2 regions of the Spirosoma harenae genome follow, and region 1 is predicted to be linked to the other one. Evidence: riboswitches for the same ligand, from Rfam matches in the RefSeq annotation. Region 1 holds a riboswitch; the other holds the start of a gene.
The links. Region 1 has a riboswitch for S-adenosylmethionine ahead of metH (methionine synthase). Riboswitches for the same ligand answer to the same signal wherever they lie in the genome.
Positions count from the first base shown of each region.

Region 2: another riboswitch for S-adenosylmethionine. It lies ahead of ACYVE4_RS30890 (homoserine O-acetyltransferase family protein); the one in region 1 lies ahead of metH (methionine synthase).

Region 1 covers NZ_BAAHBD010000039.1:137,067-144,687, reverse strand. The annotation lists gene ACYVE4_RS30435 (Ppx/GppA phosphatase family protein) at 1-384, opposite strand, end outside; gene ACYVE4_RS30430 (carbamoyltransferase family protein) at 625-2,487, shown strand; gene ACYVE4_RS30425 (SGNH/GDSL hydrolase family protein) at 2,518-3,681, shown strand; gene ACYVE4_RS30420 (DUF5989 family protein) at 3,731-3,880, shown strand; gene ACYVE4_RS30415 (SxtJ family membrane protein) at 3,882-4,244, shown strand; SAM riboswitch class I at 4,316-4,425, shown strand; gene metH (methionine synthase) at 4,535-7,621, shown strand, end outside.
Region 2 covers NZ_BAAHBD010000039.1:253,599-261,219, forward strand. The annotation lists gene ACYVE4_RS30870 (polysaccharide deacetylase family protein) at 1-528, shown strand, start outside; gene ACYVE4_RS30875 (glycosyltransferase family 87 protein) at 553-1,716, shown strand; gene ACYVE4_RS30880 (class I SAM-dependent methyltransferase) at 1,793-2,494, shown strand; gene ACYVE4_RS30885 (DciA family protein) at 2,573-2,899, opposite strand; SAM riboswitch class I at 3,089-3,193, shown strand; gene ACYVE4_RS30890 (homoserine O-acetyltransferase family protein) at 3,408-4,493, shown strand; gene ACYVE4_RS30895 (GDSL-type esterase/lipase family protein) at 4,500-5,093, shown strand; gene ACYVE4_RS30900 (esterase family protein) at 5,172-5,900, shown strand; gene ACYVE4_RS30905 (lipase family protein) at 5,912-6,991, opposite strand; gene ACYVE4_RS30910 (5'-methylthioadenosine/adenosylhomocysteine nucleosidase) at 7,098-7,621, opposite strand, start outside.

The DNA.
Region 1 (7,621 bases):
GTCCAAGGCCTGAACAACAACATTATTAATCAATTCGGCTTCTTTACGCCCGTCGATAATGTGAATTTTAATGCCCGTAGACGCTTCAATTCGCCGGGCAACATCATGGCCGTTTGTTGATTCACGCATGGCCGATGTAGCGCAGGCCATGTAATCTTCAACCTCGTGCAGTTCCATCAGCAGCTTATAGGCCTGCATGAGTTTAGTGGTACGAGCCTCGCTTTCAGGCGTTAACTCGCCATAGTTAAAAACGTCGTGGCCTAGTCGAAGCGGAAAACGTACATATTCAACCTTCTTAAAACTAACCTGATCGTCGTTGTATAATACTGTAGAAATTTGCAGACGAGCCGCGTTGGAACCGATATCAATAGCTGCCAGTTTCATTTGTATCAATTAGTGAATGATTGAATGATTGAATTGATGAATGTTTAACAGCGACTATTCAATCATTCAATAACTCAATTATTCAATCATTAAGATAGCCCAAAGATACTCATTTTTGCTGGCCTGTAGTTTGGCTCGCCTATTGCATTGGTTGACCACTGAGTAAGTCGCGCAAGATGCGATGCTACGTTTGCCAAAAAAAAGCCTTACTTTTGACGCCGTTTGACCAGTATTAGCTTCATGACTATATTAGGCATTTCTGCTTTTTATCACGATTCGGCAGCCGCATTAATTGAAGACGGTCGGATTGTGGCCGCAGCCCAGGAAGAGCGGTTTACTCGTAAAAAGCATGATCCAGGTTTTCCCGCTCAGGCCATCAAATACTGTCTCCAATATGGCGGCACAGACCTGAATAAATTAGATGCCATCGTTTTTTATGATAAACCGCTGCTCAAATTTGAGCGGCTGCTCGAAACGTACTACGCGTTTGCTCCGAAAGGAATACGCTCGTTTCTAATGTCGATTCCGGTGTGGCTGAAAGAAAAACTATTTCTGAAGCGACTGATTCGGGAAGAGTTAGAAAAAATAGGGTATGATTCGTCTAAGAAGATAAAAATTCTTTTTCCGGAACATCACCTTTCGCACGGCGCCAGTGCGTTTTATCCATCTCCGTTTGAGCGGGCTGCTATTCTGACAATCGATGGAGTAGGTGAGTGGGCAACGGCGTCCATCGGATTAGGCGAAGGCAAAAATATTTCAATCCTGAAAGAGATGCGGTTTCCGCACTCACTGGGTCTTTTATATTCTGCGTTTACTTATTTCCTCGGCTTTCGGGTAAATTCTGGTGAGTATAAATTGATGGGATTGGCCCCTTACGGCGATCCAAATTCGCCCGATGTAGCGCGATACATTTCGATCATCAAAGACAAACTGGTTGACGTTCGCCCTGACGGTTCCATTTGGTTGGATCAGGACTATTTCGACTATGCTACAGGCCTGACGATGGTGAAAGAAGCTAAATGGGCCGAACTGTTTGGTTTCCCGAAACGCCAGCCCGAAGATGAGTTGCAGCCACAGCATTGTAATCTGGGACTTGCGATTCAATACCTGACCGAAGAAATTGTCCTGAATATGGCTCGCGAGGCCAAACGCCTGACGAATGCCGATGCATTAGTGATGGCGGGTGGTGTGGCTCTGAACTGCGTGTCGAACGGGAAACTTCAATCGGCGGGTATTTTCAAAGATATTTTTATTCAACCGGCGGCTGGTGATGCGGGTGGTGCTTTAGGCGCTGCGTTAGCTGCGTACCATATTTATTTTGGAAAAGAGCGTGAAGTAACGACCGAACGCGATGCCATGCGCGGTTCGTATTTAGGGCCTACCTTCTCCGATCTTGACGTAGAACTGATGGCCCTGAAATACAAAGGGGTTGCGAAGCATTTTACCGATTTTACTGAATTAAGCCGTGAAGCCGCTCGTTTGCTGGCCGAAGGAAATGTAGTCGGTTGGGTGCAGGGACGGATGGAGTTTGGTCCGCGAGCATTAGGTGGCCGAAGCATTCTGGGCGATCCACGTAATGCCGAGATGCAGAAAAAGCTTAACCTGAAAATCAAATATCGCGAATCGTTCCGGCCTTTTGCGCCGTCTGTACTGGCTGAAGATTGCGCTGAATATTTCGATTACGATGGTATTTCGCCGTACATGCTTCTGGTGCATCCGGTAGCGGAAAGCCGCCGTACACCTGTGCCAGCCGATTACGCTAGTTTTCCACTTCGCGAAAAACTGTATTACCAACGTTCTGATCTCCCGTCGATTACCCACATCGATTATTCAGCCCGGATTCAGACGGTCCATAAGGATACGAACCCGCGTTATTACCAACTGATCGATTCGTTTAAGCAGTTGACGGGCTACGGTGTTATCGTGAACACGAGTTTCAATGTACGTGGCGAACCCATCGTCTCGACACCCGATGATGCGTATCGATGCTTTATGCGTACGGAAATGGATTACCTGGTCGTTGGAAACTACCTGTTCGATAAGCGCCAGCAGCCTGAATGGCAGGATACAGACAACTGGAAAGAAGAATTTGTTTTAGATTAATCAAACCTACTCGCCAAGCTACCTGTCCTGATGGGATCAAAACTTGTATCCAGTGCTGTCCGATTACTGTTTCTGGGATTTCTAGCGTTTATTTTATACTACGGAGATCGATTTCACATTGTTCTCGATTATCCGCATCGCGGATTATTTGACAATATATATGTTCGACTGGCTAAAATCTGCATCATGCTTTTGCTGCTGATGGAAGTCGTGCGGATGTACTATTACGGAATTGTCAAGAATTCCAAAACGCCCAAACTAATCAGCAATCTGGCAACCTTAATCGTTCCCATTGTTTTGCTGGGCGCGTTGTTGGAAATAGGTTTTATGTTTATCGCCCAAAGCCAGGAAGGAGGTCTTACGTTAGCTTCTCACATTTGGTTTGAACGCTATTGGCCACCCATGGTTGGCGATTATCGCGATACACCTAAAACGGATACGTTGGGCAAAAAGAAAGTGCTGATCGTGGGTGATTCCTTCACATCGGGTCACGGTCTGAAAAAAGCGGAAGAGCGTTATGGAAATGTCCTGGCTGAAAAATTAGGTAGTCAGTACGTGACCTATAACCTGGGAATTTCGGGTTCTGATACCCGCAATGAGTATGAACGACTCGAGAAATTTGGCAAAAAACCTGATGTTCTGATCCTTCAATACTTTCCGAACGATATTGAAAAAGTTGCCCGCGATCATGGCTTAGTACCTGCTGGCTTTGAGCCGTATTCGGATTTACCGCGCGCATTGCAGTCGTTGTTTATCAAGTCGTATCTGCTCAATTATTTATACTGGCAGTTCCCGCACGGTAACTTTGCCCCATTTGATACCTACGCCCGAACAGCCTACGGTACACCTGCGATCATTAACGATCACTTAAGCGATCTTAATAAATTCGTAACCTACGCTCGGGAGCATAACGCTCGATTCTACGTTGTTTTGTTTCCGTTTTCGCACAATCTGGAAAAAACAGTGGAATACGTTAAACCAGTCGTGTCGTTTTTTCAACAAAATAATGTTCCAGTTCTGGAGGTTGGTAAACTCATGGGCGACATTCCACCGAATGATCGGGTAGTCGGCCGGAACGATGGACATGCGAGTGCGTTGGTTAATCAGCGTGCGGGTGAAGCTTTATTCAAGCTCATGGAATCGAATCCAGGAATAATGCAGCCTGTAGCTGCGGAAAAAAAGACTGAACCTTAAGGATTTAGATCGTAGGTTTGTAACATTAGAAGTAAACTCAAATTACAACATGGAATTTTTGCAGGACATTTTCAAATTCATGAAGCAGCGCAAAAAATGGTGGCTGGCTCCCATGATCATTTTATTGTTACTCATTGGTATTCTGATCGTTATCGGTGGCGGTTCGGCCGTTGCTCCGTTTATTTACACGTTGTTCTAGCATGGACGTTACTGAAAAAGTAAAAGCCCAGTTGGTGATCGTCACTGGACTGGTTGTACTTTATTTTGTCTTCAAATCTCCCTGGTGGCTTTATGCCGCAGCTGCCGTTGGTCTGTTAAGTATAGCGGTTCCCGTTGTTGGGGATCTCATTGTGAAAGGTTGGTTTAAGTTGGCCGAAGTGTTAGGCAATATCAACGGCAAAATCATTCTTTCCATCCTGTTTTTCGTGTTTTTATGGCCTATCGCCCTGCTCTATCGACTATCGGCAAAGAATCCATTAGCGATTAAGCGGACAGATGATAAGTCATTTTATACGGAGCGAAATCATCTGTACACAAAGGATGATTTAGATCAGACCTGGTAAACAGACTAAAACTGTATTATTTAGGGTACGTTGACAAGCAGCGTACCCTATTTTTGGTTATTTTTGTTCAAAGCTTATCCAGAAAGACGGAGGGAATGGACCCGATGATGTCTTGGCAACCACCTCATACTCAGAGAAAGGTGCCAATTTCCTCCCGGTCATAAACCGGGATAGATAAGTCGACCCGCTGCTGCCTGTCAGCCTTCTGCGGTTAAGCTTTTTCATCTTTTTGGACTTTTTTAAGGACGAAGCTTGTTAGCTTAGCTAATAACCGCACAACACAATTGCCTTTGAAAACGATATACGACCTCCTTCACGAACGAATCCTCGTCCTCGACGGCGCAATGGGCTCCATGATTCAGCAGTATAACCTTACGGAAGCTGATTATCGGGGTGAGCGCTTTCGGGACTGGCCGCACGACCTTAAGGGCAACAACGACCTGCTGTCGATTACCAAACCGGAAATCATCCAGGAAATCCATCGTCAGTATCTGGAAGCTGGATCTGATATTATCGAAACCAATACCTTCAGCGGTACAACCATCGCGATGGCTGACTACCGAATGGAGGAATTAGCCTACGAACTCAATTACGAATCGGCCCGGATAGCAAAAGAAATTACGGAAGAATTCACGCGCCAGAATCCGGATAAACCACGTTTCGTAGCCGGAGCGATGGGGCCAACCAATCGTACAGCTTCGCTTTCACCAGATGTCAATAATCCAGCTTATCGGGCTGTTACGTTCGACGATCTCGTCGATGCGTATTACGAACAGGTTAGCGGACTGGTAGAAGGTGGAGCCGACTTGCTATTGGTCGAAACTATTTTCGACACACTCAATGCCAAGGCGGCTATGTTCGCCATTGACAAATATTTTAATCTGAACCCGCAGCGGCCGGTTCTGCCCATCATGATCTCGGGTACGATTACGGATGCGAGTGGTAGAACACTTTCGGGACAAACGACCGAAGCGTTTTTATACTCGGTTTCGCACTTGCCGCTGTTGAGCGTGGGCTTGAACTGTGCACTTGGCGCCGAACCGATGCGCCCGTATATTCAGACACTGGCGAAAGAAGCTCCTTTCTTTACATCAGCTTATCCGAATGCCGGTTTGCCAAATGAATTTGGCGAGTACGATGAAACGCCCGATATGATGGCGGCTCAAATTGAGGGCTTTATTCGGGATAATTTCGTGAATATTGTTGGTGGTTGCTGTGGTTCTACGCCTGATCACATCCGGGCAATTGCGCAGGTAGCGGCTAAATACCCACCCCGTCAATTGCCGCAACCCGAACCTTATCAGAAACTAAGTGGTCTGGAGCCGTTAAAAATCACAGAACTGACCAATTTTCTGAATGTTGGTGAACGTACCAACGTAACAGGCTCGAAGAAATTTGCCCGACTGATCAAGGAAGGGAATTACGACGAAGCGCTGAGTATTGCACGCGGTCAGGTTGAAGGGGGCGCTCAGGTAATCGACGTGAACATGGACGAAGGTATGCTCGATTCGGTCGAAGCCATGACTACGTTCCTGAATCTGATTGCTTCTGAGCCCGATATTGCCCGTGTTCCCATTATGGTCGATTCCTCGAAATGGGAGGTAATCGAAGCGGGTTTGAAGTGCGTGCAAGGGAAGGCCATCGTCAATTCCATCTCACTGAAAGAAGGTGAAGAAGCCTTTATTGAACGTGCAAAACTTGTCAAACGCTATGGTGCGGCTGCGGTTGTGATGGCTTTTGACGAAACGGGTCAGGCTGATTCCTACGAGCGACGGATTGAAATCTGCGAACGGGCGTATCGAATTTTGGTTGATAAAGTGGGTTTCCCAGCGCAGGACATCATTTTCGACCCGAATATTCTAACCGTTGCTACGGGTATTGAAGAGCATAATAATTACGCCGTCGATTTTATCAACGCAACTCGCTGGATTAAGGAAAACCTGCCTTTAGCGAAAGTGAGCGGTGGGGTATCAAACATTTCGTTCAGCTTCCGGGGAAATGATGTTGTACGGGAAGCCATGCACTCGGCCTTCCTCTTCCACGCCATTCGCGCGGGTATGGATATGGGCATTGTAAATGCTGGGCAGCTGGAAGTATATGACAACATTCCGAAAGATCTGCTTGAACACTGCGAAGACGTACTCCTCAACCGTCGGGATGATGCCACCGAACGCTTAGTCGAATTTGCTGAAACGGTTAAAGCAAAAGGAAAGGCAGTTGTACAAGACGAAAGTTGGCGGAATGAGCCTGTTCACGAACGGCTGAAATATGCGCTTGTCAAAGGAATTACCGACTACATCGATCAGGATGTTGAAGAAATTCGTCAGCAGGTTGAGCGTCCGCTACACGTAATCGAAGGGCCGTTGATGGACGGTATGAACGTAGTCGGCGATTTGTTTGGCGCGGGCAAAATGTTCCTGCCACAGGTTGTGAAATCGGCGCGGGTCATGAAAAAAGCCGTAGCGTACCTGACTCCATTTATCGAAGCAGAGAAATCAGGTGAAGGTTCTTCATCGGCCGGAAAAATTCTATTGGCAACCGTTAAAGGCGACGTTCACGACATCGGTAAAAATATTGTTGGCGTTGTGCTGGGTTGTAACAACTATGAGATTATCGACCTTGGTGTGATGGTGCCGACCCAGAAAATTCTGGATGCGGCTCGTGAACACAATGTCGATATCATCGGATTGAGTGGCCTTATTACGCCATCGCTGGACGAAATGGTTGGTGTAGCCAAAGAGATGCAACGCCAAGGTTTTTCTCTGCCTTTATTGATTGGTGGTGCGACTACATCCCGAATGCATACCGCTGTAAAAATTGATCCTCACTATCAGGGGCCGGTTATTCACGTATTGGATGCTAGCCGAAGCGTACCCGTTGCTGGTCGCTTAACGAGTGAGCAGCAGAATACCCGTAAAGAAATTTTTACTGATATTAAAGCGGAGTACAGTAAACTTCGCGATGATCATTCACGTCGGCAAAAGGAGAAAGCGAGCTTGACGATTGATAAAGCTCGTGCTAATCGTACGCAAATAAACTGGCAGGAATTTGAGCCAACGAAGCCAACTTTCCTGGGAAATCGCTATTTCGAGGATTATGATATTGCCGAATTAGCTAAGTACATCGATTGGACGCCTTTCTTTCAGACCTGGCAATTACACGGCAAATATCCTGCGATTTTTGATGATGCTGTAGTTGGCAAAGAAGCACGTCAACTGTTCGACGATGCCAATAAACTTTTGCAGGAAATCATTGATGGTAAACTGCTTAAAGCAAAAGCTGTAGTCGGATTCTTCCCCGCCAATTCAGCCGATGATGATGTACTGCTGCACGATTTTGAAGAACAAGTGCGGGATATTCCTTGTGAGCGCCATGGT
Region 2 (7,621 bases), 120 kb from region 1:
GAACCCGCTGATTTACTCAAATCCCGGTTAGCGCTGGAAGAATTACTAAAGCGTCCAATACTAGGTTTCCGTCGGGCGCGTATGGGCTATGTTGACCCAAATGACGTTCATCAAGCTGGTTATCAATACAATTCTTCGCTGCATCCAACCTGGCTTCCGGGCCGTTATAATCACTGGGGAGAACCGCGACATCCCTTTAAGGAATTAGGTGTGTGGCAAATTCCGGCTTCGGTTACGCCTACGCTTCGGCTGCCTTTGTTCTGGCTCAGCCTTAAAAACTTTCCGTTCGCTTATTACAAAGCACTTTGTCGGCACACACTTGAAGCGGATGGTTTTCTGAATCTATACGTGCATCCCTGGGAATTCACGGATTTGTCAGGATATGAAAAAATCCCGACATACGTACGCCGATACTCGCGCGACGAACTCCTCGATCGAGTGGAAAATTTGTTGCGCTATCTAAAACCGATGGGTGAGTTTAGCACAATGGGTGAGTTCACACAGCAATTGGCTTCTGGCGCTTCCTGAGCCTACAATCGTTCTAACCTGCTGATGATATCCTTTTTTAAAAAGCCAATTTTTAGCGATTACCGGTTTATTTTCGGCATTTACGCACTCGTCACCTTATTTGCCAGCACCCGAACGGTTATTCTCCTCGATTCCAATAATTACCGGATTTTCTATTATTCGCTTTATCATCTGATTGAGGGGGTAAGCCTCTATTCGGTTTATCCTGCTCAGTATGAAGATCATTTTCACTACGCGCCCACGTTTGCGGCTTTATTTTCACCCGTTTTTGCCCTGCCATTTCCGGTAGGATTATTTCTCTGGCATTTGTTGTTTGCGGCTGTCTGGATGCTGGCGATCCATAAGTTACCATTTACGCATCAGCAGAAAGTATTTATGTATTGGTTTGCCTTGCAGGAATTATTCACTTCACTCGTGAACAGCCAGACCAATCCGTTGATTGCCGCGATTCCGATTTTTGCCTTTTTGTGCTTCGAGAAACGACAACCGATCTGGGCTGCTTTTTTTATCGTTTTGGGTTTTAACATCAAGATATACAGCCTGGTAGCGGGTGCTTTATTTCTGCTTTATCCGCAAAAGATTCGGTTTTTAGCCGGTATAGCTCTCTGGGGAATTGTGCAGGGATTACTTCCCGTATTTTTCACATCACCCGCCAAATTGATATGGCAATACCAACTGTGGATCAATCAGTTATTGATTAAATCAGATCATGACAAATGGGCGAATACGTCAATTCACCGACTGATTCACGTATTTATTTCTCCCGATGTAGAAACGTCTGTAATTATTGGCTTAGGTGTGGTCGTGTTCTGCACCGTTTATATACATATAAAACGATTTGGAGAGCGGTCTTTTCGGATGTTGATGGTTGCTTCGATTTTAGTTTTTCAGGTCATTTTCAATCCGGTTTCGGAATCGCCAACCTACATTACAGCAGTTACAGGCGTACTCATCTGGTGGTTTTATTCTCCTCAAAACTGGTTCGATAAGGCACTTTTGATTAGCTGTTTTATCCTAACTGTACTGTCGCCCAGCGATTTTTTCCCGCATTTCCTTCGGTCGAAATTCGTCACACCGTATGGTCTGAAAGCCTTACCTTGCGTGCTTATCTGGTTCCGAATCATTTATCTTATGCATCGGCCAGAAAGTAAACCTGCGAGTATTGGCTCACCCCAGTTGACAACCTAAATTGTTCTTAGGTGTTTCATAGAAGTCTATCCGGCTTTAAAGAAATAATATACGATTCTCTAAATAAGTAAATCGAATGGCAGTAACATGGCTTGATTTCTGGCAGCAGGAAAACGAATTTGATCAATCGATGTCCGTAAATTATGCCTATTTTCTGGCTCGGGTCGAGAAGTATATCCCGTTATCACCAACGCAGACAGTGCTGGATATAGGATCTGGGCCTGGTAATCTGGAGGATGCCTGGTACGATCGGGTCAAAGAGATTCATGGGCTGGATATTTCCAAACGCTACAACGAAATCGCCCGCGTCAAACACGCGCAACATCCGACTATTTATTTCCACGATTTATCGGCTGATGACTATCTGAATTTCAGCCCGGTAGCCAATAAGCGATTCGATGTGATCATTGTGATGAGCGTGGTACAGTATTATCGGAACGCATCGGAAGTGGAGCAACTTCTGGCAGCTATCAAACAAGTCGCTGCTCCCGGTGCCAAAGCTATGATCTGCGATCTGATGGTTGGCGGCAGTGTCCTCAGAGATATTGGGAGTATGATTAGTCGTTCCCTCAAACAGGGACAATTACTGGATACGATTAAGCTCCTTTTCCGACTACGGTTTTCTTCTTATTACGCTGTGCGACAGGAAAATGGGTTTCTGATTTTACCGAAACAGGATTGGCTGAAAATTTGCCAGAAACTGGGATTAAATGCCCGGTTTATTGAGGAACCTCTAACGATGCAACAGGAACGACAGAACCTGTTTATTCAATTCTAAATACTAAGCAAACCTAGCTGAGGCTATTTCCAGTCTGTTTAAGCCCTGAATTCGCAGAAGGGGATTGGGGTTGGGGTATTAAATGAAGATAACGTCTTCAATGACATCACTTCCCATGTCTTTATTGACGAGTTGGATAAGCTTCTGCTTAGCATTGACCAGTTCGTTTCGTAAAGGAGCTGATCCAATTTCGATGTAGAGTTTTCGATCACGAACATACAGCCGGTTCGTGCGCGACGCGATGGCAGGGCCCATCATCTTACCCCAGAAGGCCTCCAGATAAGTTTCATTAAACCGTGTCTGGAGTTGATACGCCTTCAGTAATTGCCCAATAGCATCCTTAACGGTTGTAGTCCCGGCTACACGAGTAGCATTTTCGCGATTGTAACGGTAGGTTTGGTTCATACTGGGCGGATGTCTTATTACAAAAGTAAACAAGGAATCGACTTTATACATACCGATTCATTCGACTCGGCAAAAAAATAAGCGAACGGTAGAAAAACCCTTTCTCGTTTGGATTCACGCCATTTGGCTGTTATACTTGCGTTATCAAGTCAATGGCGAAGCGTCTAATTCATCACATCGGCGCGCGTTGATTTATAAAGAAGCGGGGAGAGATCAGGCTCTGCGAACCGCTGGCAACCTACCTCACGGCAAGGTGCTAACTCCTGCCTAAAACCATTTTAGGGCCTATAAATCGTTCACTCAAATGCACTACACTGGTCAATGTATGCCCCGTGGGGCCTACTAAGCAACCTCACCAACGACCACGAAAACTGGGAGAGTTTGTCGTGTATACCGCTTCGGTTTATCGTTTTCGGTATATAGTGAGCTAATGCAGCAACTTTTGCGCCAACTTACTATATACGAAACACCGTAAATCGTAATCCGTAAATCGTAAATTCTTTTTCCATTGGATCTGCATTATTTCGATTATAAATATTCGTTTACGCTCGAATCGGGCGAACGCTTGCCGGGCTTCCGACTAGCCTATACTACACGTGGCACCTTGAATGAAGATGGCTCGAATGTAGTGTGGGTATGCCATGCCCTAACCGGCAATGCTGATGCGGGCGACTGGTGGGGCGGTATGGTTGGATCAGGCAAATACTTCGATCCAGAACCACCGTCTGGAGAGGGGTATTTTGTGGTCTGTGCCAATGTATTAGGCTCGTGCTATGGATCTACTGGCCCCCTATCCGTCAATCCCACAACAGGAAAACCCTATTACCATGATTTCCCGATGGTTACGATTCGGGACATTGTAAATACGCTGGATTTACTCCGGCAGGAACTCGGTATCGAAAAAATCCATACGTGCATCGGAGGGTCAGTCGGTGGCGAACAGGCAATGGAATGGGCGATATTACATCCTAATCTCATCCAGAATCTGATTATTATTGCTGCTAGTGCAGTGGCATCGCCCTGGTGCATTGCCTTCAACGAAGCGCAGCGCATGGCTATCGAAGCCGATCCAACCTGGCGTGAAAAATACGACACTGCGGGAGTAGCCGGAATGAAAGCGGCCCGTGCTATGGCTATGATTTCGTATCGCAACTACGATACGTATGGGTTCACGCAGGCACTCGACAACAATGAACAATTGGATGACTACAAGGCCGCTGGTTATCAACGCTATCAGGGCGACAAACTAGCTGATCGGTTCAACGCCTTTACCTATTGGACACTCTCTAAAGTAATGGATTCCCACAATGTCGGCCGAAATCGGGGGAGTATTCTAAACGCATTGGCCCAGATTAAAGCGCATACGCTAGTTGTTGGTATCCGGTCGGATTATCTCTTTCCGCCTACTGAACAGCAATTTCTGGCTCGTCATATTCCCGAGGCTACCTACGAGGAAATTGATTCGTTATATGGTCATGATGGCTTTCTGATTGAATTCAGACCCTTGACCAATATGATTCGGAAATGGATGGCCAGCAAGGCCATGAATCCAGTAACTAATTTTGAGAATGTTGTGAGCCGACAGGTTAAATAGCTGCCTATGTTTTGGTATGAAGCCGAAGTTCAGCAATTAGAAACGAAACTCAAAACGTTGTCTCCTGCATCGGACAGGGTCGTTTTTTATGGCAGTTCCTCCATCCGACTCTGGGCAACATTAGCGCAGGATTTTCCGCAAATCAACACTGTTAATCTGGGTTTTGGTGGGTCTACGCTTGCTGCCTGTACCTGGTTTTTTGACCGGTTATTGATTCCCGCACAGCCTAAATCCATTGTTTTTTATGCGGGAGACAACGATTTGGGCGATGGGCGAAATCCTGAAGAAGTTTATCTTTTCTTTTGCGCTTTTGCCGAAAAAATGCACTGTCTTCTCCCTGCTTTACCCTTCTCATTTTTGTCTATTAAAATTAGTCCCGCTCGCTTGCATATCGTCGACCAGATTCGCTATACCAACCATATCATTGGCAAGCAGATCGAGAAAATTGAGCGTTGCCAATACATTGATACAACTACGCCTTTGCTAGGAACAAACGGCCAGCCACGTCGGGAATTCTTCGAAAATGATGGGCTACATTTGAGTCCAGCCGGATATCAGGCCTGGAAACAGACACTCCAACAGCAACGGCAGTTTTTTTAACGATTTTTTTACTTAAACCTCCACCATTTTCCCTTGTAGTAGTTGTATTTTCATGAATACTTAATACATACATAGAAAATGCACCGTGAGTATCATAAGTGGTTCAGTCCGAACCTGAACCGGGATATGGAATTACTCGTTTTTGGTCATGCAGGAGCACGGGTGTTGGTATTTCCAACCCGGCGGGGACGATTCTATGAGTATGAAAATCTTGGTCTGGTCAATGCGCTGGCCGATCGGATTGACAACGGTTGGCTACAATTATTTTGTGTGGATAGTGTCGATCGGGAGAGCATTTATAACCGTCACGCATCACCTTTCGACCGTATCCGACGACACGGGCACTATGAACAGTACATTCTAAATGAAGTCCTGACGTTTTCGCGTCTGAAAAATCCTCAGCCGTTTATGATTTCACACGGCTGCAGTTTGGGAGCTTATCATGCACTAAATATTGCCTTTCGCCATCCGCAGTGGTTTGGGAAAGTGGTGGCTTTCAGCGGGCGTTATAATTTATCCGAACCTGTAGCTGAATTCCGGGGACTATTCGATAATTATTACGATGATGAAATCTACTTCAATAGCCCCAATCATTTCCTCCCAAATCTCTCCGACAATACACAGCTTGACCATTTACGCCGAATGGAAATCGTAATGACCGTTGGAACGGATGACCCATTTATTCAGAGTAATCTAGCCCTGAGCGATACGCTATGGTCTAAAAACATTTCGCATGAGTTATACCTGTGGGATGGCCGGGCACATCAGGCAGACGATTGGTATAAAATGGCGCAGTTGTATATGTAATAACCTGGCTTTCAGGGCAACTTCTCCGCCAAGAATAAGTAAGGCGGGTGGAAGTGGTGTACAAAAATCTGCTCTTTACTATCCGGATATTTTGCGAAATAAGCGCTATCAGCTAGCAGCACAATTGTATTCCCGGTTCTGACGTAGTGATTGCTTTTATAATACTCGGGTGCTACGTAGCCGTTCAGATTTTTCTTTACCGTATTGGAAGCCAGTTTGCCTAGATATTTCTGGTAGTTTTTCTGTGCTTTCAACGATGGTTTACTCATGCTGTTATATACGTATTTCAGGACTATACGCTTCAACAATTTCTGCTTTTTGATCATAGCTGGCGCCCCAACAAACGGATTCGTCGGGTTGAAATCGTTCACAGTTTGTACGGAGAACGGCACTTCAGGCACCCAATCAGCAGAGTTGACAACGTTATACGCCCAACCCGCCTGCGTAGCCGCTTCATACTCATACGCAAAATGCAGATTCCCAGGTTTCGGACCAGCGCTGCAATACGTTTTAAACTGAATATCAGTAGGCAATCGACCTTGTTTCTGTAAATTACGAAGATGAGCTGTGAGCAAAAAAGCAATGGCCCCACCCTGGCTATGCCCCAGAATAATCATGTTTTTAGTGCCAGACCGGTAACTTGAGTCAATTTTAGGCAGCATATCTTTGGCTAAAAAAGCCGTACTCACCAACCAGCCGACATGCACAGCCGCCAACGGGCTAGATGCCAGTTCATACGTAAATTTCTCGGTATCGCTAAGTTGGAGTTCTCCTTTGGCTGGAACCATAGCGGCATAAAAATTAGCCAGCCAACTTACGCTGTTAGCCGTTGTTCCCCGAATGCTAATCACCGCAACCCCGTGATTATCCATCCATAAATCCCAGCGATTTTCCAACCCAATAATGGCAGATCGATAAATCGGCTTGAAGCGTTGGGGAGAAGGAAATGCACTAACATAAGTCGAATCGCCAAAGCGAGCCGAAACTTTCAATAGCTCGATGTATTCTGCCTTATTGAAGCCCGGTTTTAAGGCCTGACCGAATAGAATCGATGGTAGTATGACCAGGAAGAAAACGATGAGCTTTTTCATGGTTGAGGAATGGCTAGCGGAAAATTCCATTTTGCACAATATACTCCCAAAAATGACCGAAAAAGAGTTTGTTGAGTAGTATACAGACATCTTTTGACGGAACGGTTTACAAGGCCTTTACCAGCGCAATCACCAATTTTGCTGAATTCCGGGCGGCTGTCGGGTAAAATTTGTCGTAGGCAATATGTGCCTCAGCATCAGCGCGGTCGCTCAGGCTGCGGATAATGAGATGCGGCACCTGAATCTGATAGCAAACCTGAGCTACAGCAGCCCCTTCCATTTCGGTAGCATCTGCCCCAAAATCAGCTCGTAAACTTTTCACTTTATCGATTGAGGCAACAAATACGTCACCCGTCACAACGGTTCCGGTCATGACCTTCACAGGACGATCTGAAACTCCTCCTGATGCCAGCGGAATGCCTTCTAATGGCACCGTTTTAACCACAGTCTCAGCCAGTCGCATCAACGCTGAATCGGCAGGAAAATACAAGGGATTGAACTCTTTGGTAATCGCATTACGAGTCTGGCGAGTAAGCGTATTTTTAGCTGTAGTCGAACTGTAATCGTGGTGAGCAGTTTTGCCGGAAATGACAATATCGCCGGGCTGTAGTTCTGGATTAGTCCCCCCGG